DNA from 4 places in the Acidovorax radicis genome. Region 1 is predicted to be linked to each of the others. Evidence: predicted binding sites of a transcription regulator. Region 1 holds the regulator's gene; each other region holds the start of a gene.
What was found. Region 1 encodes sigma-54, which starts transcription at its own class of promoters, with help from an activator protein. Its sites were predicted from a motif close to TGGCANGNAANCTGCTTT; they were not measured.
Positions count from the first base shown of each region.

Region 2: KI609_RS01590 (ammonium transporter) is a predicted target of sigma-54. The motif match lies at 6,635-6,652, and genes of this name have one in related genera.
Region 3: nirB (nitrite reductase large subunit NirB) is a predicted target of sigma-54. The motif match lies at 4,277-4,294, and genes of this name have one in related genera.
Region 4: glnA (type I glutamate--ammonia ligase) is a predicted target of sigma-54. The motif match lies at 6,183-6,200, and genes of this name have one in related genera.

Region 1 covers NZ_CP075184.1:4,577,278-4,584,764, forward strand. Annotated here, with positions in the region: gene KI609_RS20990 (acyl-CoA thioesterase) at 1-426, opposite strand, end outside; gene KI609_RS20995 (RNA polymerase factor sigma-54) at 561-2,156, opposite strand; gene lptB (LPS export ABC transporter ATP-binding protein) at 2,173-2,955, opposite strand; gene lptA (lipopolysaccharide transport periplasmic protein LptA) at 2,952-3,611, opposite strand; gene KI609_RS21010 (thiol:disulfide interchange protein DsbA/DsbL) at 3,909-4,565, opposite strand; gene KI609_RS21015 (SPOR domain-containing protein) at 4,700-5,356, opposite strand; gene argS (arginine--tRNA ligase) at 5,372-7,081, opposite strand; gene KI609_RS21025 (PsiF family protein) at 7,198-7,487, shown strand, end outside.
Region 2 covers NZ_CP075184.1:356,143-363,629, forward strand. Annotated here, with positions in the region: gene mrdA (penicillin-binding protein 2) at 1-1,578, shown strand, start outside; gene KI609_RS01565 (DMT family transporter) at 1,658-2,551, opposite strand; gene KI609_RS01570 (amino acid ABC transporter ATP-binding protein) at 2,914-3,657, opposite strand; gene KI609_RS01575 (amino acid ABC transporter permease) at 3,654-4,436, opposite strand; gene KI609_RS01580 (ABC transporter substrate-binding protein) at 4,509-5,273, opposite strand; gene KI609_RS01585 (sulfite exporter TauE/SafE family protein) at 5,561-6,319, opposite strand; gene KI609_RS01590 (ammonium transporter) at 6,685-7,487, shown strand, end outside.
Region 3 covers NZ_CP075184.1:3,074,884-3,082,370, forward strand. Annotated here, with positions in the region: gene KI609_RS14025 (nitrate- and nitrite sensing domain-containing protein) at 1-1,088, opposite strand, end outside; gene nirD (nitrite reductase small subunit NirD) at 1,133-1,471, opposite strand; gene nirB (nitrite reductase large subunit NirB) at 1,492-4,041, opposite strand; gene KI609_RS14040 (hypothetical protein) at 4,763-4,969, shown strand; gene KI609_RS14045 (OmpW/AlkL family protein) at 5,106-5,696, opposite strand; gene KI609_RS14050 (DUF808 domain-containing protein) at 5,820-6,818, opposite strand; gene KI609_RS14055 (class I SAM-dependent methyltransferase) at 7,096-7,487, shown strand, end outside.
Region 4 covers NZ_CP075184.1:1,875,165-1,882,651, reverse strand. Annotated here, with positions in the region: gene KI609_RS08605 (ferritin-like domain-containing protein) at 1-931, opposite strand, end outside; gene ntrC (nitrogen regulation protein NR(I)) at 1,159-2,838, opposite strand; gene glnL (nitrogen regulation protein NR(II)) at 2,888-3,913, opposite strand; gene KI609_RS08590 (hypothetical protein) at 3,995-4,501, opposite strand; gene glnA (type I glutamate--ammonia ligase) at 4,718-6,133, opposite strand; gene KI609_RS08580 (competence/damage-inducible protein A) at 6,305-7,126, opposite strand; gene KI609_RS08575 (EI24 domain-containing protein) at 7,123-7,487, opposite strand, start outside.

The DNA of each region.
Region 1 (7,487 bases):
ACGCTGCAGCAGCAATTGGTGAATGGAGTCGGGAATAGGCGCCACCTTGCGGCCGGCCCTGCCGATGAAAACGATGCCAATCTTGCCGCGCGCCACCTCGCGGCGCCGGGACTTTTCAGTCATTCGGAACACGAGATCGAAACCATAACGGTTGAAATCCGATGGGGTCATCTCCACACACATCGTCTCGCCATGAAAGCCCTCGGACTTGTACTGCGCCACGATGTCGCCCACCACAATGGACAAACCACCCACGTCGGCCTCAGGGTAACCCAGCGACTGGAAAAACCGCACGCGCGCTTCGGACACGAGGCTCAGCAGTTGCGCGTTGTCCAGATGCCCGCCTTGGTTGACGTGGCTGATGTAGATCTGCATTTCGGTGGCAAAACCGAAGTGCGAATGGAGGTCAAAAACGATGCGTGCCATGGGCGGTGTCAGAGGGAAAACGTACGGGGATACAGGGCCAGCTCGTTAGGTGCGGCACTGGCGCCACTTGGCCGAGTGCTGCGCACTTGTAACGTGCGCCGCGCCTTCATGCGCGCCGCCCTGAAAGAAATCGGCTACAGCGCCTTGCGCAGATTGGCTGGCGCAATTTTGAGCGCCTCGCGGTATTTGGCCACGGTGCGGCGCGCGCATTCAATGCCCTGCTCCTTGAGCATTTCGGCGATCTGGCTGTCGGACAATGGTTTGGTGGGGCTCTCGGCCGCCACGAACTGCTTGATGAGCGCGCGCACGGCGGTGCTCGATGCATTGCCACCGGTCTCGGTGCCCAGGCCCGATCCGAAGAAATATTTCAGCTCGTAGGTGCCAATCGGCGTGGCCATGTATTTGGCGGTGGTGACGCGGCTGATGGTGGATTCGTGCAGGCCCAACTCATCGGCAATGTCGCGCAGCACCAGGGGGCGCATGGCCAGCTCACCGTGGGTGAAAAAGTTCTTTTGCCGCTCGACGATCGCGCGCGACACACGCAAGATGGTGTCAAAGCGCTGCTGGATGTTCTTGATGAACCAGCGCGCCTCCTGCAGCCGCTGCTGCATGCCCTGATGGCCCTCGCCGCCCTTGTGGCCGCGCAGGGCGCCAGCGTAGATGTCGTGCACGCGCAGGCGCGGCATTACGTCGGGGTTGAGGCTGACGATGAAGTTGTGCTGACCATCGCGCCCATTGGCACGCCCGGCTTTGCGCACAATGACGTCGGGCACGATGATGTTGCGCTCCACATCCACGAACCTGCGCCCGGGGCGGGGCTCCAGCCGCGCGATCAGGGCCATGGCGGCGCGTGTGCGCTCCTCGCCATCGCCACACAGCTGGGTGAGGCGGCGGATGTCGCGGCGGGCCAGCATCTCCAGCGGCTGCTGGCAGATGCGCAGCGCGGTCTGCACGGTGTCGGGGTCGGCATCACCGTCGCCGTCTTCTCCGCGGGCCAATGCGTTGAGCTGCAGCGTGAGGCATTCGGCGAGGTTGCGAGCGCCCACCCCCGTGGGTTCGAGGCTTTGCAGCAGGCGCTGGGCCACGGTAAATCGGTGCACCAGCTCTTCGATCTGTGCCAGATCATCGGGACCGGCCAGGCTGATGGCGAGCTCTTCGAGTGAATCTTCAAGATAGCCGTCGTCGGTGAGCGACTCGATGAGAAACCTCAGCGCGGCGCGGTCGATCTCGGACAGGCGCAGCGCCAGCGCCTGGCGATGCAAGAAGGCCGTCAGCGACTCGTGTGAGCGGGCCAGCTCGGTGGCGTCGGCCTCGTCGCCTTCGGAGTCGTTGCGATTGCGGGCGGGCGCATCGCCGCCCCATTCGGCGTCGTTGGGAGCCATTTCCACGGTGCCGTCGCCGTTCCAGTCGGGTTCTTCAGCGCCGCCGCCTGAAGATTCAGCATCATTTTGGCCCTCAGCGCTTGTGGTGATTGCGCTAGCAGCTCCTAAATAAAGAGCATCATCGGCGCTGTAGTCGTCGGCCTGCGCAGGCGTGTCGGCCGCGTCCAGGCCAAACTCTTCGCGCGGTGCCTCTTCGTCCGTGCGGTCCAGAAAGGGGTTTTCGTCGAGCATCTGCTCGACCTCTTGCGACAGTTCAAGCGTGGACAACTGCAGCAGCCGAATGGACTGCTGGAGCTGGGGTGTCAGTGCAAGGTGCTGCGAAACGCGCAGCGAGAGACCAGGCTTCATTGCGTGAGGACCATGCTCACATGCGGAAATGTTCGCCGAGGTAAACGCGCCGCACCTCGGGGTTGTCCACGATCTCTGACGGTGTGCCCTGGGCCAGCACGCTGCCATCACTGATGATGAAGGCGTGGTCGCAAATGCCCAGCGTCTCGCGCACGTTGTGGTCAGTGATGAGCACCCCGATGCCGCGCGCCTTGAGAAAGCCGATGATGCGCTGGATCTCGATCACGGCAATGGGGTCGATACCGGCGAAGGGTTCGTCCAGCAGGATAAAACGCGGCTGCGTGGCCAGGGCGCGCGCAATCTCGACACGCCGGCGTTCGCCACCGGACAAGGCCAGCGCGGAGGAGTCGCGCAGGTGCTCCACGCGCAGTTCCTGCAGCAATGCGGTGAGGCGCTCTTCGATCACCGCACGCGCCAGAGGCTTGCCGTTGTCGTCATGCTGCAACTCCAGCACGGCGCGCACGTTCTCTTGCACCGACAGCTTTCTGAAGATGGACGCCTCTTGGGGCAGATACGACAGCCCCAGGCGAGACCGGCGGTGGATAGGCATGTCAGCCACCGAGTGCCCATCGATGCGGATGTCGCCGGCATCGCTGCGCACCAGCCCGACGATCATGTAAAACGACGTGGTCTTGCCAGCGCCGTTGGGGCCGAGCAACCCGACAACTTCGCCTTTTTGCACGACCAGCGACACGTCCTTGACCACCTTGCGGCTGCCATATGACTTGGCAAGATGCTGCACTTCCAGGCGACTGCCCGGCCGGGAGTCAGCGCCGGACACCTCAGGCCGCGCGCTCACTTGGCGCCGCCGCTGAGGCTGTTGCTCGGCCGCAACCCCGGGCCCGACGAGGGTGCTGCGGGCGAAGGGGCGGCAGCACCGGGCGGCGGATCCTTGGGCGCGAGCACTGCGCGTACGCGGCTGCCAGGGGTGGGCACATCACCGGCTGCATTGGTGGAGCGGGTACGCTGGCCGTCCACTGTAAACACGTCCGTGAGGTTGTTGTAGACGATCACGGCACCGGTGATCTCATCGCTGAGCGCGGAGCCCCGGTAGCGGCGCAATTCGGCGCGGGTGATGAAACGCACGTTGTCGGCCTTGCCGTCGTATTCGATGGTTTCGCTTTCTCCCTCGATGAACTCATCGGGGGCGCCCGGCAACGTGTCGCGCTTCTGGCGGAAAAACGCGCGTTTACCCGCTTCTGCCGTGACCACGCCGTACTGGTAACCGTCAGCGTCCTGGCGCACATCCAGCCGCGCACCGCGCAGCACGATGGAACCCTTGGTCATGACCACGCGGCCCGTGAACACGCTGGTCTGCTTGAGCTCATCGTGGCGCAGGGCATCCGCCTCGATGTTCATGGGCTTGGCGCGGTCGGCCTTTTCGGCATGGACGGCACCATGGACACCGGCCAAGGCCGTGAGCAGGAGGATCGGGAGGAGGCTGCGATTTTTCATAGGGCACGAATCTTGCAGTCATTGTAGCCACCAAGGGCACCCACCGTGCAATAAAAGCCCCCCATTCACCACAGAGCATCTTGCGTGCACAAAGCGGCAGGGGCTCGTCACCGCCGGGAGGGGTATAAAAAACAAAATGTTCCCGCGCTGAACAGCGTACCCCCGCCCGAAGGGGCCGCTTTTTTTGTTTTTTGTCTTGGAGTGGCCCGGCCACAAAAAAGCCCGCGCGAGCGAGCAGTTTTGAGGGGGTATGTAGCCGCCACAGGTTGCAACGCCTGCGTGCGGCCACTGGAACATTCAGCCTTTGCGGGCCGTCGCAGCCAAGGATTCCACCACCTGCAGCACGGTCTGCATGCTGCCCGCCATGGTGCCGTCGGTGTAGTACTTGCCCGCCACACCCATGGACGGAACGCCTTCCACCCCATAGGCATCCTGCAACTGGGAAGCGCGGCGCACCTGGTTGGACACGCTGAAGGAGTTGTAGACCTCCTTGAACTTGGCAACATCCAGGCCCTGCTTGCCGATCCAGGCAAAGATTTCATCATCCTTGGCAAGTTTTTGCTTTTCCACATGGATCGCACGGAACACTTTGACGTGGACATCGTCAAGCTTGCCCATGCCTTCGAGGGCGTAATACAACTTTTGTTGTGGCACAAAGCTGGCATTGAACGCCACAGGGACGCGGCGGATGGCCAGGTCCTTAGGGGCTGTTTTCACCCAGGCATCCAGCGTGGGTTCAAAAGCGTTGCAGTGGGGGCAGCTGTACCAGAAGAACTCGATTACATCGACCTTGCCAGCAGGCGCCTCGGGTGCCACGGGCTTGTCGAGCCGCTTGTAGTCTTTACCCTCTTTGAACTGGCGGGCCTGGGCCAACGCCGCAGGGGCCATGGGCAGCGTCAGGGCAGAAGCGGCAACCGCAGAGGCGGTAGACAAAGAAAACTCACGGCGTTTCATGAAAAAGACTCTCCTGGTTCAGTATGGGGAATGTGAGCCATGCCCACGCAAAAAGTTCAGACCTCACCAACACACGCCCGGCCCAGGCATTGACAACGCGGTGGAAGCAACCGGGCCATTGATTGGCTGGCGCGCTAGCGCTGCACGCGCACCAGCGCAGACTCTACCCCGGCAGTGACAAGTTTGTCTTTGAGCTGCTCGGCGTCGTCACGCTTGGTAAAGGGGCCTACACGCACGCGAAACACGGGCCGGCCATTTTGCTCACGCTCGCTCACACGGGCCTCCCACCCCAGCATCGCCAGCTTGGCGCGTTGCGCATCGGCGTCGGGCTGGGTGCGAAACGCACCGGCCTGCACAAAATAGTCAAACGGGTCCACATTGCCCTTGGCCGCAGCCTTGGCCACGGCCAGATCGCCCAGCGGGTCTGCGCCCGGTTTGCTCTCGGCTTTGGCGGCTTCAGGCTTGCTGGCGGCCGGCTTGGGAGCCACTGGCGCGACAGCAACGTTACCAGGCGCGGGCGCCGACGCCACACCAGCCACGGCGGGCGTGGCGGCGGGCGCTGGGGTCACGGGCCGCGCGGGGTTTTTGCCATAGAGCGGGGCGTTGGGGTCCCAGTTCTTGTTTTTCTGGGATTCCGCGGCATCCATGTCGACACCCCGGCCATTGCCCTTGTTGAGGAAGGGCACGGGCACCTTGGTCACGTAGACCGCCACGGCCAAAGCGGCTCCCAGGCCCACAATGACACCGACGATGAAGCCGATGACGGTCCCGCCTGTCTGTTGCTTTTTCATAATCTAAGTTATTGCTCACATTCTGGCTGGGGCTGAAACTCCCAGCACGGCCAAACCATTGTGCAATACCTGCGCCGTGGCGGCGACAAGGGCCAGACGCGCGCGCTTGACGATTTCATCGTCCACCAGGATGCGCTCAGCGTCGTAATAGCTGTGGTAGCTGGCGGCCAGATCGCGCAGGTAGAAAGTCACATCGTGCGGTGCTTCACCGTCGGCCGCGGCCGTGAGCATTTCGGGGTACTTGGCCAGTTGCAGCATCAGCGCCTGGGCTTGGGGGCCCTCGAGGGCCGACAGATCCACATCCTTGAGCGACGCCACATCGCCGCCACCGGCTTCTTGCCAGGCGCGCAGCACCGAGCAGATGCGCGCATGCGCGTATTGCACGTAATACACCGGGTTGTCGTTGTTCTGCGCCACGGCCAGGTCCACGTCGAAGGTGTACTCGGTATCGGGCTTGCGGCTGAGCAAAAAGAAACGCACAGCGTCCTTGCTGGTCCATTCGATCAGGTCGCGCAGCGTGACGTAGCTGCCCGCGCGCTTGCTGATCTTGACCTCTTCGCCGCCCTTGACCACGCGCACCATGGTGTGCAGCACGTAGTCGGGGTAACCCTGCGGGATGCCCACATCGGCCGCCTGCAGGCCGGCGCGCACACGGGCGATGGTGCCGTGGTGGTCGGTGCCCTGGATGTTCACCACCTTGGTAAAGCCACGCTCCCACTTGGCGATGTGGTAGGCCACGTCGGGCACGAAGTAGGTGTAGGTGCCGTCCTGCTTGCGCATGACGCGGTCCTTGTCGTCGCCGTAGTCGGTGCTCTTGAGCCACAGCGCGCCGTCCTGCTCGTAGGTCTTGCCATTGGCGATGAGCTTGTTCACCGTGGCCTCGACACGGCCGCTCGTGTACAGGCTGGACTCGAGGTAGTACTCGTCAAACTTCAGGTTGAAGGCCTGCAGGTCCTTGTCCTGCTCGTTGCGCAGGTAGGCCACGGCAAATTGGCGGATCGATTCGAGGTCTTGCACGTCGCCACTGGCGGTGAACTCGCGGTCGTCGGCCTTGACGGTCTTTTTGGCGAGGAAGTCGTTGGCGATGTCCTGGATGTAGTCGCCGTTATAGAACGCCTTGCTCGCAGGGTTCTCTGGGTCGATGGGCCAGCATTCGTCACCAGGCTTGAAGCCCTTGGCGCGCAGCTGGGTGCTGTTGGTCAGCGTCTGGATCTGCACGCCCGCGTCGTTGTAATAGAACTCGCGGTGCACCTTCCAGCCCTGGGTGGCAAAGAGATTGCAGATGGCATCGCCCAGCGCAGCCTGGCGGCCGTGGCCCACATGCAGGGGGCCCGTGGGGTTGGCCGAGACGAATTCGACCAGCACCTGCCGGCCATTGCCAGCCTGGTGGCCAAAACGCTCACCAGCGGCCAGCACCTCGCGCACCACTTCCTGCTTGGCAGCGGGCTGGAGACGGATGTTCAGAAAACCCGGCCCGGCAATGTCGATGGCCTGCACCCAGCGCGCAAAGGCAGGTGTGGCCTCCAGCGCCGCCTTGAGCTGCTCACCCAGCGCACGCGGGTTGAGCTTGAGCGGCTTGGCCAGCTGCATGGCGGCGGTGCACGCAAAGTCGCCATGGGCGGCCACCTTGGGCGATTCAAAAGCGGCGCGCGCAGCGGCGCCGGGAGACAGTTTTTCCAGCTCGCCGGCGAGCGCCGCGAGCAATTCCAGTTTGACGGAGAGCATGTGCGGATTCTACGGGTCGGCCGTCATCCGGATTCTCGTCCCAGGCGTTATGCTGTACAGCCCGTCTTGGGTGGCACTTCACCCAGGGGCTCTGTCCCACCTTGCAGGAGCATTACATGAAGAAACTGCTTTCCCTGATGACCGCGATTGGCCTGACCCTCTCCATGGCCACGGCACATGCTGCCGATGCCCCCGCCGCCGCCGCCTCCGCGCCAGCCAAGGCCCCCACCACGCAGCAAAGCAAGATGAAGACCTGCAATGCCGAAGCCACTGGCAAGAAGGGCGACGAGCGCAAGGCCTTCATGAAGGAATGCCTGTCTGCCGACAAGCCGGCAACGCAGCAAACCAAGATGAAGACCTGTAACGTGGATGCCAAGGGTAAAAAGGGCGATGAGCGCAAGGCCTT
Region 2 (7,487 bases), 770 kb from region 1:
GAGTCGCGCAACTTCGAGTCACTGCCCATTCGCACGCGGTTGACCGACCAGGAGGTGGCCCGCTTTGCGGCGCAGCGATACCGCTTCCCGGGCGTGGACATCAAGGCGCGGCTGTTCCGCAACTACCCCTTGGGTGATGTGGGAAGCCACGCCATCGGTTACATCGGCCGTATCAACCAGAACGAAAAAACCCGCCTTCAGGACTCCGACGACGAAGCTAACTACCGCGGTACCGAATACATCGGCAAGCTGGGCGTCGAGCAGAGCTTCGAGTCTGCCTTGCATGGCGGCACCGGTGTCGAGCAGATGGAGACATCAGCGGGCGGCCGTGCGGTACGCAAACTTTCCAGCCATGCGGCGACACCCGGGGACAGCGTCATGCTGTCGATCGATATCAAGCTGCAAAAGCTCATCGAAGAGTTATATGGATCCCGCCGTGGAGCGCTGGTGGCCATTGACCCGCGCAATGGCGAAATCCTGGCGCTGGTGAGCAAGCCCACGTTCGACCCCAACCTGTTTGTAGAAGGCATTGATACCGAGAACTGGGCTGCGCTCAACGAGTCCATCGACAAACCCCTTCTCAACCGTGCGCTGCGCGGCACCTATCCTCCGGGCTCGACCTATAAGCCTTTTATGGCGTTGGGCGCATTGCAACTGGGTAAGCGCTCGCCCAGTCTCGTGATCAATGATCCCGGCTACTACACGTTTGGTGGCCATACGTTCCGCAGCCATGAAGGAGGGCTGGGTGGCGTGGATATGCTGCGGGCCATCCAGTTCTCCAGCAATACCTATTTTTATTCGCTGGCCGTTGAAATGGGTGTCGACAATATCCACGACTTCATGAAGCCCCTGGGCTTTGGTCAGATCACCGGTATCGATCTCAACGGAGAGCTGCGCGGGACGCTCCCGAGCACCGAATGGAAACGCAACGTCTACAAACGCGCAGACATGAAGCGCTGGTTTCCTGGCGAAACCGTGTCGCTGGGGATCGGTCAGGGCTACAACAACTTCACGATGCTTCAACTCGCGCTTGCCGAGGCGACGCTGGCCAATGGCGGCACCCGCTATCGCCCTCACATCGCCAAGGCGGTGAAAAATGCGGTCACGGGCGTTGTGACCGAGATCATCCAGCCTGCAGGTACCAACCTGGGCTATCTGCCAAAAAACGTGGACTTGGTACGCAACGCGCTGGTGGCCGTCAACAAAGCTGGGACCGGCACCCGTATTTTCATGGGCGCGCCCTATACATCGGCCGGCAAAACGGGCACGGCGCAGGCCATGACACTGGGCCAGAATGTGAAATACAACGCGAAGGCGCTGGAGGAGCACCAGCGCGACCATTCCTTATTTGCCGCATTTGCACCGGCCGAAGAGCCAACCATCGCGTTGGCGTTGATTGTCGAAAACGCGGGTTTCGGTGCGACCAGCGCCGGACCCATCGCGCGCCGGGTGTTTGACTATTGGTTGACTGGCGACTACCCGAGTGAGGAAGATATCGCTGCGGTGCAGAAGGGGCAGTCTGGTCCGCCTATTGGCAAGCCTCGCAAAGTGAGCGAAGTGCCTTTGGTGGCCCCGTGATCTTCAGTAAGCAGGCAGCGCCAAGGTGTCAGCGCAGCGCGTGCTCTGCGCGTGCACCGCGAATTGCCTAGAAACGATCTCAGAGGGCCGCTGGCGCCGTCTCGGCAGAAGGGGACAACTGGCTGAACACCAGTGCCGCCACGATCAGCGCCGCGCCGCTCAAGCCGGCCCAACCCAGCTGCTCTCCCAGCAGCACCCAAGCCGTCAGTGCCGCGAAGACAGGCTCCAGCCCAAAAACGATGGCACTGCGCATGGCATCCACGCGCTGCTGTCCCCAGGCTTGTAGTGTCACCACCAAAACACTGGCGAGCAGGCCCAGATACAAAAGTGCGATCCATGCGTTGGTGGGCAGATGTGCGGCCGATGCCGTCCAGTCGCTGCCACCGTCGCGCACGCACAGTGCCAGGGTCGATGCCGCTGCCATTACCGCCGCCTGTGCGGCCGCCATGCGGGTGGCCCGCAGCGGTTGTTTGGCGGTGCGCCGGGCGCATTCCTCCAGCACGAGGATGTAAATGGCATAAAACACGGTGCTGGACAAGGTGAGCGTATCGCCCAGGTTCCAGGGGGCATCCTCATGAAACATCAATACCATGCCCGCCAGGGCCATGCCACACGCGGCCCACAACTGCCAGCCGTAGCGGCGGCCCATCACGGCCATTGCGATGAGTGGTACCACCAGCACATTGAGCCCGGTGACGAATGCATTGCGATTGCTGCTGGTGCGCGCCAGCCCCTCGATTTGCAGCCAGAAGGCCATGAACAGCAACACGCCCAGAGCGCAGCCCCACAGCTTTTCATGGCGGCGCATACCCCACCACAGCGGACCAAGAACCACAAGCGCGATGAGAAATCGCCACCAAATGATCTGTAGGGCATCGAGCTCGGTGGTGAGCAATTTCATCGCGGGAAAGGTGGTGCCCCACACCATCGTCACTAACAGCAAGGCCACGAGGCCGGAACGTTCTGGGCGCATAAAGAAACTGGGCTGGCCGGTTTAGCAGCCAACCTGAAAAAGAAACAAATACAACGTGAAGACCAACGACGGTTTGGCCGTCCGGCACGCTGGCGGTATGTCGCACTGTCCTTGGGGTGGCCCCGCAGGCTCACCCCCACGGGGCGTCATTCAAGCCAACGAGCCAGCCACGCCTCCAAGCACTGTTCATGCGCTGCTCGGTGACCCGCGCTGCACGGATGCTGGACTGCGTCCCCATCGACTCTTTGGCGACCAGATCAAAGATCCTTGTGCCTCTGAATGAAACCCAGGGTGATGGTCTTGGATTCCCGCGAAGCCCTGTCAAGCGCAAGCGTGTTGGCGGCGCCAGACCGACCTGCTTCTCAGTTGCTCATGCGGCCGATAAAAGCGCGAATGCGGTCGTTGGCAGGGTTGTTGAAAAACTCTTGGGGCGGCGCATCATGAATGATGCATCCCTGGTCGAAGAACATGACACGGTCGGCCACTTCGCGGGCAAAACCCATCTCGTGAGTAACCACAATCATGGTCATGCCGCCGCGCGCCAGTTCGCGCATGACGTCCAGCACCTCTTGCACCATCTCGGGGTCGAGCGCCGAGGTGGGCTCATCAAACAGCATCACCTTCGGAGCCATGGCCAGTGCCCGTGCAATCGCCACCCGTTGCTGCTGGCCGCCCGACAGTTGCCAGGGGTACTTGTGCGCGTGGTCCTGCATGCCCACGCGGCGCAGCAGGGCCATGGCCTGCGCGTTGGCCTTGGCTCGGGGGATATGGCGGATACGGCGTGGCGCCAGCGTCACGTTGTCCAGGACCGACATGTGACCGAACAGGTTGAACTGCTGGAACACCATGCCCACCTCGCTGCGCTGCTTTTGCAGCGTCTGCTGGTCGTCGGTGACTTCTACGCCGTCGATGGTGATATGCCCTGAGTCATGAGGCTCCAGCCGGTTGATGGCACGCAGCAGCGTGCTCTTGCCGGAGCCCGACGCACCAATGATCACCGTGACCTCGCCCGTGTTGAACACGGTGGAGACCTCGCGCAGCACCTGGTGGGCACCGAACGCTTTGCAGACCCGATCGGCCACAATAAATGGGGTAGGTGCACTCATTGGTTGCGCCCTTCCACGTCAAAGCGGTACTCGACGGCATTCGATATCTGGGTGACCAAGGTGGTCAGCAGCAGATAGGTCACGGCCACGGTCGTGAGCGTGGCGATGGGCTGAAATGTGGCCGACTGAATGCGGTTGCCCACATTGGTCAGCTCCACCACGCCGATGGCGTAGGCCAGCGAAGAATCCTTGAGCAGCGCCACGAAGTTGCTGACCAGCGGGGGCAGCGAGATCTTGAATGCCTGCGGAAACACCACATCCATGAAGACCGACATGCGCCCCAGACCCAGGGCTCTGGCGGCTTCGGTCTGACCACGGGGCACCGCCAGCAGGCCTGCGCGCACCGCTTCGGCGTTGTAGGCGCCGACATTCAGTCCCAGGGCCACCACAGCGGCCGCGAAATCGGGCAGATTGGCGCCAGGCACCAGCACCGGCAGCGCGAAATAGACGAACAGAATCTGCACCAGCAGTGGCGTACCGCGGATGGCCCAGATGTAGAAGCTGGCGATCCAGCGCAACCCGATCCAGCGGGCGGTGCGAGCCAGTGCGGCGGCCGTGCCCAGCACCAGGCCGACGCTGCCACTCGTCAGCGTGAGCCACAGAGTGGTGCGAGCGCCGTCGGAGAAAGCCTGGGCATTGGGGCCGATGGGATCGGGGAAGAACGAGAGCAGCCAGCCGAGCAGGGCCAGCGCGAGCACCATCAGCACAAGGGCTGTCACCAGCGTGGCATTGCTGCGTTGCTGGCGGCTCCACTGTGGGGGCCAGATTGCGGTCAGCATGGAAATGAGGCCGGCGCCCGTGGCCTTCCGTCAAGGAGGGCCACGGGCGCCGGAAGGTCCTTCTAGGTCAGGTTATTTCGCGCAGCGCACGTCTTCGTTGAAATACTTCTTGGAGATGGCGGCATAGCTGCCATCGGCCAGGACCTCGTCGAAGGCCTTGTTCCAGGCCTCAGCCAGACCGGTGTTGCCCTTGGTCACTGCAGGAGCGATGCGCTCAACGAACAACATGTCGCCCAGCTTGAAGCCCGCCTTGGCGTTCTTGGCGGCGGCTTCCTTGGCAACAAACTTGTCGCTCACCCAGGCGTCCACGCGTTTGGAGATGAGGGCACGCTGCGCGTCGGTGTCTTGCGGGAAGTTCTTCACGTCCTTCACACCGGTGAGCTTCTGCACGTTTTGCAGGTAGCTGGTGCCGGTCTGTACGGCCACGGTCTTGCCTGTCAGGTCAGCGGCGGTGCGGATTTTGGGGTCCAGCGCGACAATGATGCCACCCGAACAGTAGTGGGGCGCGGCGAACGTGACGGCCTTGGAGCGCTCTTCGGTCACGCCGTGCGAGGCGATGACAACGTCCCAGCGGTCTTGTGCCAGGCCGGTCAGCAGGGCGTCAAAGCCCAGCGTTTTCCATTCCAGCTTTACACCCATTTTCTTGACCACGGCTTCTGCCACTTCAACTTCAAACCCGGTCAGCTTGGTGCCCTGGAAAAAATTGAAGGGTGCAAACTGGCCCTCTGTTGCGATGACGATCTTGCCGTCTTTTTTGATCTCTTCCACGGACCGGGCCTGAACGGCGAATGCGGCGCAAAGCGCGAGGGCGGTGGCGGCAACCTTGAACAATTTCATGGAAAACGTCCTGTCGGGGGTATCTCAGGTACAAAAAAACCGGCAGGCGGGTAAGCCGGCCGGAGGCGGGGTTTGTTGATGCGGTCATCGCAAATGGCGAATCCTGCCGTCATCAAGTGGTAACGATTATAAATATGCGGAATTTTCACTTGGCGCAGTTGATGGCTCCAAGCTGCATTTTGTGTGCCAAATCACAACAGGTTTAGAGGGGTTTCACCGAGTGGGACAACACCAGTGAATAGAGCCATGTGCTCCGCACCGGCCTTTGCACACCGCTGACCTGCGCTTCACCGCAAAAAAGCGTCATAGCCCGTTTTCAAGATGAGGGCGCTCACCACCACGACGAAGATGCCCCGCACGAACCCGGTGCCATGCTTGAGTGCCAGGTGGGTGCCCAGCAGGCTGCCCACCACATTGGCGATGGCCAGCGTCACGGCAAAGTGCCACCACACATGCCCCTTGGCCGCGAACAGCAAGATGGCCGCAATATTGGTGGCGCAGTTGAGCAGCTTGGCCGATGCCGAGGCATTGAGAAAGTCGTAACCCAGCAGGCGCACAAAAAGAAAAACGAAAAAACTGCCCGTACCAGGCCCGAAGAAGCCGTCATAAAACCCGATGGTCACACCCACCAGGCTGGCGACGAGGACCTCCTGGCGGCCTGCGAAGCGGGGAGTGTGGTGCCGGCCCAGTTCTTTCTTGGCCAGGGTGTAGGCCAGCACGCCCAGCAGCACCAGCGGCAGCAGCTTGCGTAGAAAGTCGGCGGACATGATCGTGACCGCCCATGCGCCAGCAAATGAGCCCACAAACCCTGCGCCCGCCGCTGGCAGCATGGCGGTCCAACGAACGTGGACCCGTCGGCTGTATTGCCACGTGGCCATCGCCGTGCCCCACACCGAGGCGGCCTTGTTGGTTCCCAGCAGCGTGGCCGGTGGCGCGGCCGGAAACGCTGCAAAAAGAGCTGGGACCATCACCAGTCCGCCCCCACCCACAATTGCATCCACAAAACCTGCGAGCAGCGAGGCCAAGGTGATAAAAATCCATTCCATCGCAGGATTGTCGCACCTTGCTAGCTATCGATTGAGGAGCATTTGGCGGGGCGTTGGGTACCGAATGCGCAGATAACAGGCAAGAAAAAGGCGCTGGGATCGCCAGCGCCTGGAAAAAAGTCACACCTCATTGGGTGTTTGAATTTTGGTAGTTGATTAGAAGATGTCTCCTCGGGCCCCTCGCTTTGGCACACCGGAGCGCGCTTTCGAGTGACGTGACTTTAACGGCTGCACTTCGCTGGTGCATTGGTGGTTTCCCGACCCCCTTTGCAGGGCGTCCGTAGCTGCTTTTGCCCCGAATCGGGGGGCGTTGGTTGGCATGGCTCGTGCAACGCGCTTGTAACAATTTGCGAAAGGCAGCATATATGCGGGCATTCATGCACCGGTTGATGGCAATTGTCTGGTTGAGTCTCGGGTTGTACGCCAGTGCAATGGCCCAGACAGCGCCGCAGGCCACGGCGAACCCTGCCCCCCAGGCGGTGGCGACAGCCGCTGCGGCGCCACTGAAGCGCCCCACGCTGGTGGCCCAGGACACCGTGAGCGCGGCCGATACCGCATGGATGTTGACGTCCACCGCCTTGGTGCTGTTGATGACGCTGCCGGGCATTGCCCTGTTTTATGCCGGTATGGTGCGAAAGAAGAACGTGCTCAATACCATGGCGAGCGTGGTGGCCATCGCTGCACTGGTCAGTCTGTTGTGGTTTGCGGCGGGGTATTCGCTGGCTTTTACGCCAAGCAGCGCGTGGCTGGGCGGCTGGGAGCGCGCAGGGTTCACGGGGCTCGACTTCGATCTGGCAGGCGGCAAGCTGGCCGTGAGCCATGTGGCACCGCACATCCCCGAGTCGGTGTACGCCATGTTCCAGCTCACGTTCGCCATCATCACCGCCGCGCTGCTGGTGGGCGCGTTGGTCGAGCGCATGCGGTTTTCCGCCATGCTTATCTTCATTGGTCTGTGGAGCCTGCTGGTCTATGCCCCCGTGGCGCATTGGGTGTGGGAGCCCGGCGGCTGGCTCGCCCAGATGGGTGCGCTCGACTTTGCCGGGGGCTCGGTGGTGCATGTGAATGCGGGCGTGGCCGGGCTGGTGTGCGCCTGGTTCCTGGGCCGCCGCACGGGCTATGGTCGCGAGCCCTTCGAACCCTACAACCTGGGGCTCACTATGGCGGGCGC
Region 3 (7,487 bases), 1.5 Mb from region 1:
GCCTCCATGCTCGCCATGCGGCTGGACTGGGCCCTCAAGAGCTCCACCAGCGAGGCGGTGTCAACCCCTGTGCCGGCCCTGCCCAAGGGCTCAGGCAAAGCCCCAGGTGCGGCAGACGTACTAAAAAATCGGTCCACCGATTGCGTGCGTGGCGGCGGATTGTTGCGCAGGCCGTGCAGCATGCCACGCGAGTCAAGCAGGTCTTGCTGGGCTTGCGCGATGCGCACCGCGCAGTCTTCGCGAAGACGTTTGACCAATTCAAACTGAATTTGCCACAGTGCATCGATGCGGCCAGAGCACACGTCAAACCAGGCATCGATAAGGTCACTGTCCAGTGGCGCGCCTGGTTTGGCCACACACAGCGTGCGCCGCAGACGCTCAAGCTGCGCCACACCGGCGGACAGTTGCGCCTGCTCCCAACGGGCGCGCAGCACGGGTTCTGCAAACTCGCCGAACACACGCAGGCTGCGCTCCTGGGCGTCGATAAGGTGCAACACCCGCTGTTGGTGCTCTTCGCTCATGCTGCCCGTCGCATACAGCAGCGCGCCCACCGCACGCTCCTGTGCCGCCTCTTCCTGGGCCTGCACCAGGTGGAGCAAGGCCACCAACAGGCGCGACACGCTGGGCAGGTCTGCCGCGTCGGCCACATGAAACACCAGCTCGACCAGGCCGGCAATCAGATGGCTGTAGGCAGCCACCGAATCATGGGGACTCATGGCCTGGCGCTCGATCTGGCCGCGCAGCGCAGGGAGCGATTCGATACCGAGCAGCGCCCACGCCATCAGAGACAGCGTCTTGGCCGTGGCCCCTTGCGCGGGCTCGGAATGCTCGGCAAAAACATCGCGCAGCCGTGCCTCCAGGGGGGCCACCTCGTCCACAATTTTGCGGCGCATGTCCACAAACCGTTGCGCGTTGGATGCCAGATAAATGCCCGAGGCCCCGCGCTCGCGCTGCAGCCCCTGAATGAGTTGACCAATCACATCCACCAGCTCCGCACGGCGGGCTAGGCGGCCAACAGCATCAATCTCCAACTGCCTGGAGCGCAGCACCAGCTGGGACACAGACAAGGGCAACACCGTTTCGTACATGCAAGATTCCTGGACAGGGCTATGAGAGCAGGCGATTGAACCGGTCAAGCAACCGCCACACTGACGCGGCCACCGTCCACACGCACACCATGGGTACGAACCGATTGCCCGGGCACCTCCAGGCACTCGCCAGTGTGCAGGTCAAAATGGTTCTTGTACATCGGCGAGGCCACCACCACACGGTCTCCGAGCGTGCCGAGCAACCCACGGGCCAGCACGCTGGCCCCGGACTTCGGGTCTACGTTGTCGATGGCAAAAAAACGACCGTCGCCAGTGCGAAAAACGGCGACGTGTTGACGGGCCACCAGTGCACACACGCCGGTGTCAGGGCAGATGTCATCCACCGCGCAAACGTCCGTCCAGGTCAGGGAATGATTTTTCATGGCGTATCTCCGGGTCAGGATCAAGACAAGGCCAGGCTGAGCTTGTCGGGCGCTGGGGCTGCAGGTAGCGTGCGTTCGTCTGCACGGGCTGGACGAATCTGGCCGCGCTCTTGCACGAAAACCACATGCTCATCGGTTTGGTTGCTGTTGACGAAGGAGCGAAAGCGTTTGCGGGTTTCGGGGTCATTGACCGCCGTTTTCCATTCGCACTGGTAAGTGTTGACGATATGCTGCATTTGCGCCTCCAGCTCGTCGCACAGACCCAGACTGTCATGGACCAAAACGTCCGTCAGATATTCAAGGCCCCCTTCAAGGTTCTCGCGCCAGGTGCTGGTGCGCTGCAAACGGTCTGCGGTGCGCACATAAAACATGAGCACGCGGTCTATCATGCGCACCAGATTTTCTTTGTTCAGGTCTGACGCAAACAGCTCAGCGTGGCGCGGCTTCATGCCCCCGTTGCCGCAGATATACAGGTTCCAGCCCTTGTCGGTGGCGATGATGCCGATGTCCTTACCCTGTGCCTCGGCACACTCGCGTGTGCAGCCCGACACGCCGAATTTGATCTTGTGCGGTGACCGCAGGCCCTTGTAACGATGCTCCAGCTCCACAGCCAAGCCCACGCTGTCGCCGACGCCGTAGCGGCACCAGGTGGAACCGACGCAGCTTTTGACAGTACGCAGCGATTTGCCATAGGCATGGCCAGACTCGAATCCCGCAGCGATCAGCTCCTCCCAGATCACCGGCAGTTGTTCGACGCGTGCGCCAAACAGGTCCACACGCTGGCCGCCAGTGACCTTGGTGTACAGGCCATATTTTTTGGCCACCTGCCCCACAGCAATAAGACCATCTGGAGTCACCTCGCCACCGGGCATGCGCGGCACCACCGAATAGGTGCCATCTTTTTGAATGTTGCCCAGGTAGTAGTCGTTGCTGTCCTGAAGACTGGCGAGGTCCTTCTTCAGCACGAATTCGTTCCAACAGGATGCAAAAACACTGGCAGCCACGGGTTTGCAGACGTCGCAGCCCAAGCCCTTGCCATGCTGGGCCAGCAGTTGTTCAAAACTGCGGATGTTGCCCACGCGCACCAGGTGGTAAATCTCCTGGCGCGAATGCGCAAAATGCTCGCACACATGGTTATTGACCGCCATGCCGAGGCGGGCCATTTCCATCTTCATGACCTGGGTGACCAACGGTACACAGCCGCCGCAGGTGGCGCCGGCCTTGTTGCAGGCTTTGATGCCCGCCATGGTGGTAACACCGTCGCCCACAGCGGCACAAATCGCGCCTTTGGTCACGTTGTTGCAAGAACATATCTGCGCCGTGTCAGGCAAAACGTCCACCCCCAAGCCGGGCCTGGCGTTGCCATCACTCGAAGGCAGTATCAGGAACTCAGGCTCAGCAGGCAACGTAATGCCGTGGATCACCATCTGCAGCAGCGTGCCGTATTCAGCCGCATCGCCAATCAACACAGCGCCCAGAAGTTTTTTACCGTCCTCACTAACGACGATCTTCTTGTAGACCTGGCGCCGCTCATCCACATACTGACAAGCACGGCTGTGCGGCGTGCGGCCATGGGCGTCGCCGATGCTGGCAACGTCCACCCCCATCAGCTTCAGTTTGGTGCTCAGATCAGCACCCGCAAAAGACGCCTCGACATCCCCCGCGATATGGCGGGCCGCCACGCGAGCCATGTCGTAACCGGGAGCAACCAGACCAAAGGTTTGCTCGCTCCAGGATGCGCACTCGCCAATGGCATACACATGGTGATCGCTGGTGCGGCATGTGTTGTCAATCGCAACGCCGCCGCGTGGACCGATAGCCAGCACACACTGGCGTGCCAGTTCATCGCGAGGACGTATTCCCGCTGAAAAAACAATCATGTCGGTTTCGAGGTAAGAGTCGTCCGCAAACTTCATGCGGTGGCGTGCCCGAGCGCCGTCCGTGATCTCTTGGGTGTTGCGGCCCGTATGCACCTGCACCCCTAGCGCCTCGATCTTGGAGCACAGCATGCGCCCGCCCCCTTCATCCACCTGCACCGCCATCAACCGCGGAGCAAACTCGACCACATGGGTTTCAAGGCCCATGTCCCGCAAGGCTTTTGCGCACTCAAGCCCGAGCAGGCCGCCACCGACCACCACACCCGACGCCGACTTTGCGCCGCTCGCCTTCATGGCCTCCAGATCCTCGATCGTTCGGTACACAAAACAATGCGGCCGGTCGCGGCCGGGCACCTGTGGAACGAATGGGCTGGACCCTGTCGCCAATACCAGTTTGTCGTAAGCAAAGACCTCGCCGGTGACCGTCGTCACGGTGCGGATGCGCCTGTCTATGGAGGCAGCGCGTGTTGCCAGACGAAGAGAAAACCCCGTACGCTCAAAAAAACCCTCCTCCACCAGAGAGAGATCCTCAGCAGTGGTCCCACTGAAAAACGCCGACAGATGAACCCGGTCATAAGCGGGCCTGGGCTCTTCACACAATACCGTCACGTCCAGATCGGACAACCCGGTTTCCGCCAGGCTTTCCAGAAATTTGTGACCGACCATTCCATGGCCAATAAGAACGATCTTCATGTTTTCTCTTCCTGCGATGGTCCGTGCGCCGCAAAATGCCGAGGCGGGATGCTTGCGTGGCCTGCCACCCAGGGCGACCTGTCGCAACACATCTCACCGCAGCGCATAGCGCCTGCCGAGAATGGAACAACCCAACGGCAAGCTCAAAGCTCCACCGTTCGTTTGGGGTTCCGCCATCGTTAGCGGAGAATTTCAACCGGTCTGAAAGCAGCTTCACTGACAGACTTCACCATGTTCAGCAAAATCTGTGCCGATATGCCGACCCATGCAGATGCATGGACGCGTACTGGTCGCGTTGACCTGCGCCATGGGCAGATACGGACACGCGAGCATCTGCGTCACGGATGATGTGCATCAATGCAGTGCGACCGCCGTCACCAAATTGGGGAATTGCGCGCCGCTGGCCGGGTAGCGCGGGCCAGGCACCGTCGTTCTGCGTTGCCCCGCAAATTGGATGGCCGTCGGAAAGGCTGGGCAACGAGCGCGACATACCGCCTGCGGCGGCACGGCCTGGAGCGCACAACGCTACAACGTGCCACCGGCAATAGGCGCAGATCATTCCCGCGACGGGAATGATCTTTTTTGGTTTGCAATCACGCCCGAGTCGGGCAGACTGGGTGTACTGCAGTCGGCGCTTTGCCACGGTTCGGGCAATGGGGCAGGCCGCGCCTTAAAGACAAGGCCCTACGACACACCAACTTTTAAATACGGATGGATCACCATGAGCACCGAACGCAGGGAATCGGCCGACCGCCGCAGCGGCAAAGACCGCCGAGAGACAGAAGATGGCCCCCCAACCAGCTTTGAGCGGCGGCGCACCGTGGAAGCCCGGCAGCCCGAGTTGACGGAGTTGCACCTCAGCGAGGACGAACTCAAGGCGTTGGGTTTTGTGGAGGCACACAAACCAGACCCCGCAAAACCTGCTTGACAGCAGTTGGCCAATGCCTTGCTCCAAGGTGTCGGCCCCATGGACAAAAAAAAGGGCTGGCGCAAACGCCAACCCCTTTTCCCCTTGAATAACTCGCTCTACCAATCACGCAGGGGCCTGGTGGGCCCCTGCCCGATCAGAAGCGCCAGCCCAGACCCACGCCCACCAGAACAGGGTCCACCTTGAAAGTGCCCAACTGCACACCGCCAGCCGACACATCGGTTTTGATGAAGACCTTCTTCACGTCGAAATTCAGATACAGATTTTTGGCCAGCGGAATATCCACACCAACCTGCAGCGCAGCACCCACGCTGTTGCGATCAATGTCAACACCTGCGGGCAGGTTCACGCTTGAGAAACGCGTGTAGTTCAAACCTGCGCCCACGTAGGGCTTAAAACCAGCGGTGTCAAAGTGGTATTGCACCAGCAGCGAAGGCGGCAAATGCTTGAGGGTGCCGATCGCCGTGCCACCTGCGCTCAGCGTGTGCTTTTGTGGCACCGTGAGAACCAATTCGGCTGCGATGTTCTTGTTGAAAAAATACGTGACGTCCACTTCGGGGATCGTCTTGTTGTTGATCGACAGCCCCAGTGATGTGCTGTCCTTGTTGGCACTGTCCAGGTGCACCGCGCGTGCGCGGACCATCCAGGGGCCCTCAGCTTGTTGCGCCAGCACTGCACCCGAGGAACACACACACAAAATTGCTACCGCCAGGAGATTCTTTTTCATATTGATTTCGCATCGGTTGGACGGGGACGACCCCCGTGCATGCATTGAACCGCTGCGCCCTCCCGGGGGCCTTGCCTTAAGTCAAACCTCCGTACTTACCCTTGGCTCCGGGTATGACATATATCAAGGTGCCAACGACTTGCCACGGATGCGCTGCACCAGCTTGACACCCACCAGCACCAAGCCACCAGCAACGATACCCACCACGGCGTTCAGGAGATTTGGCACAAGCACGCTCACCAGCGATGCCCAAAACCCGGAAACCACCTGCGCAGCAGCGGCACCAGCGCCCTCCACCAGATGGTGAAGGGCCGGTATGCCATGCACCAAAATTCCGCCCCCAACGAGGAACATCGCGGCCGTGCCAGCAATCGACAAGGCCTTCATCAGCCAAGGGGCTGCCCGCAGGATGCCTTCCCCCACCGTGCGGGCTGCACGGCTGCTTTTGTTGATGAGCCACAAGCCCAGGTCGTCGAGCTTGACGATGCCGGCTACCAGGCCATACACACCCAAGGTCATGATGATCGCGATACCCGACAGCACCGCCACTTGCTCGGCAAAGGATGCATCGGCCACCGTGCCCAAGGTGATGGCAATGATTTCTGCCGACAGGATGAAGTCGGTGCGCACCGCGCCCTTGACCTTGTCTTTCTCGAAGGCCACCAAATCCACCGCCGGGTTGGCATTGGCCTTGGCATGGCTTTCGTGCTCGGCGGCGACTTCATGCTCTGCATGCAGCAGTTTGTGCGCCACTTTTTCAAAGCCTTCAAAACACAGAAAGGCACCACCGATCATCAGCAAAGGCGTCACGCCCCAGGGCGCAAAGGCACTGATCAACAGCGCGGCGGGGACCAGAATGGCTTTGTTGAGGAGCGACCCCTTTGCCACCGCCCACACCACGGGTATTTCGCGTTCAGCGCGTACGCCCGTCACTTGCTGGGCATTGAGTGCGAGGTCGTCACCCAGAACCCCGGCTGTTTTCTGGGCGGCCACCTTGGTCATCACCGAGACATCATCAGCCATGGCGACACTCTTTTTGGCGGCCACCTTGGTCATCAAAGCCACATCGTCCAAGATGGTTGCGATATCGTCCAACAGGGCAAGCAAGCTGCCAGCAGCCATGGGCGGGTTCCTTTTTAGAAGAGGGAGAAAGTGGGGCAGACGATGGCGGCGAGAGCGCCTTTGAGCGCTGGACTATAGCAACGCCTGCAACCTCGACAGCGTAGGTCAAAACCTCTGCTGTTTATAGGCCCCGGATCTTGCGCGTTGCCGTCACCCGCCACACAGGGGGCGAAGGGCGGTGCGCAACACGAAGACCAGGGGGCGCATACTTGCGCCCTCACCCACTATCGCGCAGACCTTTGAGAGTTCGCTCTTGCAGGGACTTGACGCCCAGGCCATGCCCGGCTATCTGACCAAGCAAGAAGACATCTCCATCGTTGGCGCCGCCGACCTGATCATCCGCTCTCTGCTAGACAAGCAGCAGTTCTCTGACCCCCAAGGGATCGCCGAAGCGCTGGGCATTTCGTCTGCCGCCTGGCCGCTGTTCGGGCTGCTGTGGCCGTCCGGAGCCCAGCTGGCCACCCGCATGGCAACCCGTCCGTTGCAGGCAGGTGAGCGGGTTCTGGAGATTGGCTGCGGGTTGGGGCTGGCGAGCTTGGTATGCCATCGCCGCGGAATGGACATCACCGCCAGCGACTGCCACCCGCTGGCCCCGGATTTTCTGCTGGAAAACCTGCGCCTGAATGGCTTGCCGCCCCTCAAATACCGCACCGGCCAATGGGGGGCAGA
Region 4 (7,487 bases), 2.3 Mb from region 1:
ACCCATCACGAAATGCGCGCACTTCGTCGTGATTGCGCTGCGCACCCTGCGCCTGGCGCTCGATGAGCGCACGCACATCAAAGGGCAGCGTGGACTTCAGCGCCTTGTGGTAACGGGCCACGGCGGCGTCTTCACCGCGCTCGCACTCTTCGAGCACTGATTTATCGTCGCGGGTGGAAAGAGCCGTCTTGACCGAAACCCAGCCACGGTGCAGAGCCCCAGCCACGGTGCCGCCCGAAGCAGGTTCGCCGTTGAGGCGGCGGATTTCGTGCTCCAGCTCCATGGCCGCAGCGGCACACTCCCGCGAGTGGCGCTGGAAGATGCCCTTGAGCTCGCCCGAATCGGCGTGTTCGGAGCAGGAATGAAAGCCGAATTCACCGTCGCGCGCCGACTCCAGCAAGTCATTGAGCACATCGACCACATCATCGTTATCGATCACATCCATGGGACGCTGGTCATCGCTGCTGCGCGCACGGGAGGCTCGCTCCCAGGCAGCACGGGTGGCCGGGCGGACATCGGTCCAGGCCAAGCCTTGCGCCGCGTGGCGTGCACGCCAGTCGTCGGCCAGGCGTGGCTCGATAGCGTCGAAGTCGCCTTCGTAGCGGCCCACAGAACCCCAGCCCAGCTCATACGCCGGGCGGTATTGATCGTAAGTGCGGCCGCTCACAAAGTAGGGCTCACGCTCATAGGCGTCGCGCCAGTACGCATCTTCTGCGGTGGGGTTGACCGATTCGGCTGCCGCCTTACCAGCAAGGCCACCGACGACCGCGCCAGCCACGCCACCAATCGCGGCACCGATCGGGCCACCCAAGGCGCCTGCGGCTGCACCTGCTGCTGCGGCGCCCATGGCAGCGCCTACGCCAGTGCCGACAGGGTGAGCACCCGGCTCGTTGGTCAGCGGGTCACGGTTGGCATCGTTGAAATCCGACATAGAAATTCTCCGGTTGGTTGACAGTGACTTCATTCTTGAAGCGGTCAATCAACCCGGAGGTCGGCCCATGGAGGGCCTGTGTGTAGGACAGGGGGCCAGCCCCTGCCGCACCTGGCATCGGGGTTGCCCAGCACCGCACGGGCCCCACAGACTCCGCCTCAGTGCGGCGCCGATGCTACATATTCGATAGCTGCTAGCGCTTATAAATAAAGCGCCAGCAGCCATTTTCATGCCTCATCCGGCGCGTCGAGCCCCAGCTCCTGGATCTTGCGCGTGATGGTGTTGCGCCCAATACCCAGACGCTGCGCGGCCTCCATGCGCCGACCGTGTGTGGCCACGAGGGCCGTACGGATAAGGCGCGACTCAAAGCGCCGCATGAGCGCATCCCACACCTCGGGCTGCCCGCCTGCCAAGAGCTTGTGCGCCTCGGTCTCCAGCGATTGCTCCCAGCTGAGTGGTATCGATGCGGCCAGCGGTGCGGCAGCCAAAGCGATGTCGGTCATGGGCGAGGGCATGCCTGCATGGCCCAGGCCTGCACCCGCCGTACCCGCCTCAGCCACAGCCGCCGGGCCCGCACCCTGCCCCGCGGGGGCTGCAGGCAACGATGGCGCGGCCGCTGCAAACTCTGCAGACGGAGCGGCAGCAACAGCCGCCGCAACGCCCATGCCCAGGGGCGGCATCACTGGCGCTTCGATCGGCGCAGCCCGCACCACCGCGTCACGCGGGGCGGGCGCTTCCAGCACTTCGGGTGGCAAGTCTTGTGTGGACACCGTCTGGGCAGGTGCCATCACGGTGAGCCAGTGGCAGATGTTCTCGAGTTGGCGCACGTTGCCCGGAAAAGCAAACTGCTCCAGCCGCGCCAGGGCCGCATCGGATATGCGTTTGGGCTCCACACCCAGTTGCCGCGCGCTTTGCTGCAAGAAGTGGCGCGTGAGCATGGGCACGTCTTCATGGCGCTCGCGCAGCGCGGGCAAGCGCAGGCGGATGACGTTCAGGCGGTGAAACAAGTCCTCACGAAAGCCCCCTTCCTTGACGCGCCGCTCCAAGTCCTGGTGGGTGGCGGCGATCACGCGCACGTGGGCTTTCACGGCAGCATGGCCGCCTACGCGATAGAACTGGCCGTCCGACAGCACACGCAGCAGGCGCGTCTGCAGGTCAAAGGGCATGTCGCCGATTTCATCGAGGAACAAGGTGCCGCCTTCGGCCTGTTCGAAGCGCCCACGCCGTTGCGTCTGCGCGCCAGTGAAGGCGCCGCGCTCGTGGCCAAACAGCTCGGATTCCAGCAGGTCCTTGGGGATGGCTGCCGTGTTGATGGCCACAAAGGGGCCGTCAGCCACGGGCGAGTGTTTGTGCAATGCGCGCGCCACCAGCTCTTTGCCCGAGCCCGATTCGCCCGTGATGAGCACGGTGACCTGGCTTTGGCTCAAGCGGCCGATGGCGCGGAACACGTCTTGCATCGCAGGCGCCTGGCCGAGCATTTCGGGGGTAGCCGCCTGGCGCACTTCGGTGACTTCCTCGCGCTGGCTTTCCTCCACCGCGCGGCGGATCAGTTCGACCGCTTTGGGCAAGTCAAAAGGCTTGGGCAGGTATTCAAACGCTCCGCGCTGAAACGCCGACACCGCACTGTCCAGATCGGAATAGGCCGTCATGATAATGACGGGCAGACCGGGCTGCAGCTCGCGCACCTTCTCGAGCAACTGCAGGCCCGAGCCACCAGGCATGCGAATGTCGCTCACCAGCACTTGGGGGCTTTGGCGCGCTGGGTCTCCGGCGGTGATGTCGGCAAGGGCATCCAGCACTTCGCGGGGGTGGGTGAAGCTGCGGGTGGGCAGGTTTTCACGGGCCAGTGCCTTCTCCAGGACGAAGCGGATCGAGGGGTCGTCATCCACTAACCAGATCGGCTTCATATTTTTCTAACCTTCCCTGTGGTTGTATGTCAGGGACCGTCGTGCGCTTTTAAGGCAAGGGGATCAGGATTCGAAAGTCGGTGCGACCCGGTACGCTGTCGCATTCGATCAACCCGTGGTGGCGCTGCACGAAGGTTTGTGCCAACGTAAGCCCCAGCCCCGATCCACCGTCCCGACCCGATACCAGAGGGTAAAAAATACGCTCCTTGATGGCATCGGGCACGCCCGGTCCGTTGTCGATGACATGCAATTCCAGTGCCAGCCGGTAGCGCTGGCGACCAAACGTTACTTGTCGGGCGACACGGGTGCGCAACGTGATCACCGCGTCTCCGGCCGCAATGCGGTCAGACAGCGCCAGCGCGGCGTTTTGCACAATGTTGAGCAGGGCCTGGATGAGCTGGGCGCGGTCGCCGCGGAACTCCGGGATCGACGTGTCGTAGTCGCGCTGCACCTTGAGGCCCTGCGGGTACTCCACCAACACCAGAGAGCGCACACGTTCACACACCTCGTGGATATTGACGTCGCCCACCAGATGGGGGTGCCGGTGCGGAGCCAGCAACCGGTCAACCAGGCTTTGCAGGCGATCGGCCTCATGGATGATGACCTGCGTGTATTCGTGAAGCTCTCGGCTCTCCAGCTCCATCTCCAGCAGCTGCGCGGCGCCACGGATTCCACCCAGCGGGTTCTTGATCTCATGGGCCAGATTGCGGATCAGCTCCTTGTTGGCCGCAGCCTGGTCGCGCAGACGCTCTTCACGATCTTGCCGCGCCTGCTGCTCCAGCGGCCACAGCTCCACCAGAATCTCGCCCACCTGCTCTGCGTCGGCCACGCTCACGTGCACCGGCACTGGCTCCTGGTGCAGGCGCTTGAGGCTGGTTTCGTAACGCAGCGCGGCAAAGTCTTTGCCACGTGCGCCCGCAAGCGCCGTCTGCAGCAGCGCGGGGTCGGTAAAAAAGCCGGAGAAGTCAGCCCCTTCCAGCGTGCGCCGCGACAGGCCCAGCGTGTTCTCCAGCGCGGCATTGGCAAACTGCACGGCACCGTCGCTGGCTCGCAACACGGCCACCAGGGTGGACATCAGATCAAGCGAATGAAACCGCCCGGAGCCTGGCCTGGACGGTGCAAGGGGTGGAGAAGAGCTCACACGCAGCAGCGCTGGTTAATTGGCAGCGGCGGCAGGCAGTCGTGCCAGCTCGCGCTTGATGCCTGCGACGTCGCTCTCACTGCGGGCCAGGCTCGCCTTGAGCTCGGCAGTCCGATCCATGTATTGCTGCGGGTTGCGCAGATCCAGCGCATTGCGTTGAGGCGCACCGTTGTTGTATTCCTTCGCCAGTTCTGCGTACCGCGCTTCGGCCTTGCGCAATTCAGACTCCAGAATGGCCCGTGCATCGGAGTCACGGGCTTTTTGGTCACTGTTGCTCACGCGGGGGGCCGTGGAAGGCGAAGTGGCAGCGGCGCCGCCACTGGCAGCTGGGGCCGCACCGGACGCAGGGCGATTGCCCTGCAAAACCGTGACGTTTCCGCCTTCAACCAGTTTGCAGCCGCGCTCCTTGGACTGGCTGGCGTTGTTGGTGTATTCGTTGCCACAGCGGTAGATGCGGTCTTGCGCCAGGGCTGCGGGAACGGAAGAGACGATGAGTAGCAGGGTGATGAGCGTGTATTTCATTCAGGTTCCTCGCATTGACATGCCGGGGACAGGAGAGTATCTCCGAATCCCCCCACATCTCCAACGCAACAACGGCCGACCTTGCCAGGGGCGTTGTAAAGGTAATGAGGCAACACGGGCCCATGAGGTTCCGCAGGAGATCGCTCTATAGACAACGCTCCATAAAAAAAGGCGGCTTGCGCCGCCTTTCCAACGTAATGACCTGCAGGCAGGCAATTACAGCGAGTAATACATATCGTATTCAACGGGATGAGGTGCCATGCGGAAACGCGTGACTTCACCCATCTTGAGCTCGATGTATGCGTCGAGCATGGCGTCAGAGAACACACCACCCTTGGTCAGGAAGCTGCGGTCCTTGTCGAGATATTCCAGCGCCTGGTCCAGGCTGTGGCATACGGTAGGCACCAGCTTGTCTTCTTCGGGCGGCAGATGGTACAGGTCCTTCGTGGCGGCTTCGCCGGGATGGATCTTGTTTTCCACGCCATCAAGGCCGGCCATCATCAGCGCCGAGAAGCACAGGTATGGGTTGGCCGATGGATCGGGGAAGCGCGCTTCGATGCGGCGGCCCTTGGGGTTGGCGACGTAAGGAATGCGGATCGAGGCCGAGCGGTTGCGGGCCGAGTAGGCCAGCTTCACCGGGGCTTCATAGCCAGGCACCAGACGCTTGTACGAATTGGTACCGGGGTTGGTGATGGCGTTCAGGGCACGTGCGTGCTTGATGATGCCGCCGATGTAGTACAGCGCGAAGTCCGACAGGCCCGCATAGCCGTCGCCAGCGAACAGGTTCTTGCCGTCTTTCCAGATGGACTGGTGCACGTGCATACCGGAGCCGTTGTCGCCAGCGTAGGGCTTGGGCATGAAGGTGGCGGTTTTGCCGTAGGCGTTGGCCACGTTCCAGACCACGTACTTCAGCACCTGCGTCCAGTCAGCTCGCTCGACCAGCGTGCTGAAACGCGTGCCGATTTCGTTTTGGCCAGCGCCCGCCACTTCGTGGTGGAACACTTCGACGGGGATGCCCAGGGATTCGAGAATCAGGGACATCTCGGCGCGCATGTCTTGCGTGCTGTCGACGGGAGGCACGGGAAAGTAGCCGCCCTTGACGGTGGGACGGTGGCCACGGTTGCCGCCTTCGAGCTTGGCGCCCGAGTTCCAGGGGGCTTCGTACTCTTCGATCTCGAACATGACCTTGCCGGGCTCGTTGGACCAGCGCACGCCGTCGAAGATAAAGAATTCAGGCTCTGGGCCGAAGTAGGCCGTGTCGCCCAGGCCAGAGGCCTTGAGGTAGGCTTCAGCGCGCTTGGCGATGGAGCGTGGATCGCGGTCGTAGGCCTTGCCATCGCCAGGCTCGATCACGTCGCACTGCAGGAACAGCGTGGTTTCTTCAAAGAACGGATCGAGGTTGGCCGTGTTGGGGTCGGGCATGAGCTGCATGTCCGACGCTTCAATGCCCTTCCAGCCAGCCACGGAAGAACCGTCAAACGCGTGGCCCGAAGTGAACTTGTCTTCGTCGAAGTGAGACACAGGCACGGTAACGTGCTGTTCTTTGCCCCGGGTATCGGTAAAACGGAAGTCAACGAACTTGACTTCGTTCTCCTTCACCATCTTCATCACATCGGAAACGGTCTTGGCCATCAGGTTCTCCTGGGTAAAGCGCTTGTTGAAAAAAGAGTTTGAATAAACAAAAGCAGTTTGCGTGCCAGCCCGGTGCATCAACCGCACTACGAAAGGGCACTACGAACTAGGCGACGACACGGAACTCCGTCAATGCACCAAAGCAGTGCAAACCATTGTGCGAGGCATACATCAAAGATTTCGCACCAATTCAGGGCCAAGCTGCGCACCAAATTTGTGCAATCCATCTTTGAGTTGCTGCCAGGCGGCTGGGACAGCCGATGCCGGGCCTTTGACGCCTAGCTCAATATGCCGCCCGTATTGTGGATGATCCACGCTGGGCAAACTGAATACACGCACCTGTGGATGTTTGGTTTCGATGCGCTGCATGAGCGGTGTCAAAGCAGCCTCCATGGCGCCGTACACCACCACGGATTGTTCGGTTTGCGGCGTGCGATTGAAATGGTCGGCGTAACGGTGGTCCAGCACCCATTCGATCATGGGCCACGCCATTACAGGGAAACCTGGCACAAAGTGCACGGCCCCGGCACCGACGCCATTACAGCTGAAGCCCGGAATCTTGTTGTAGGGATTGGGGATGATGCGGGCACCTGCAGGGAACATCCCCATATTGAGGCGGTGGATGTTGTCAGGACGATCTGCCTCATAGGGGACACCCTGCTCACGCGCGACATCCCGCATTCGCTCGCGAATCAATACCTCGGCTTCGGCATGAAGCTCCAAGTCGCTGCCCAAGGCGCGCGCCGCACATTGCCTTGTATGGTCGTCGGGCGTGGCGCCAATGCCTCCACACGAGAACACCACATCGCCTGAAGCAAAGGCCCGTTGCAGCGTGGACGTGATCCTATCCGGGTTGTCGCCCACATAGTCTGCATATGCCAATGCCAGACCGCGTCCTGAGAGGAGTTCAATCACTTTGGGCAGGTGTTTGTCTGCGCGTTTGCCAGACAGTATTTCATCGCCCACGATGATGAGGCCGAAGGTTGGGGTCATGGCGTTGGGGCTCCGCTTGCGGGGAATTCGGATGAAGGCGCGACCACAGGGCTTTCCGCGCTGGCCAGTGCAGGGTTGTCAGGGCTGCCCATATGGTAATGGGGCCCTGGTGCAGCGGCAACACCAACACCAGTGGAAGTCTCAGCCCGGAGGCGCTGCAAAGCAGCCAGCCCATAGTGCGTGAACCAAAGCGACGAAAACGCGAAAACCAGGGTGTATATCCAGATGGCTAACGGCACAAGAACAAAAAACGCTGCGGCAAACACCACACCAGACGCCCACACCACGCTGGGTGCGGCACCCAGATAGCCCGTCAGAATGCCGATGCCCAGCAGACTGGCGCGATGGCGGCGAAATATCT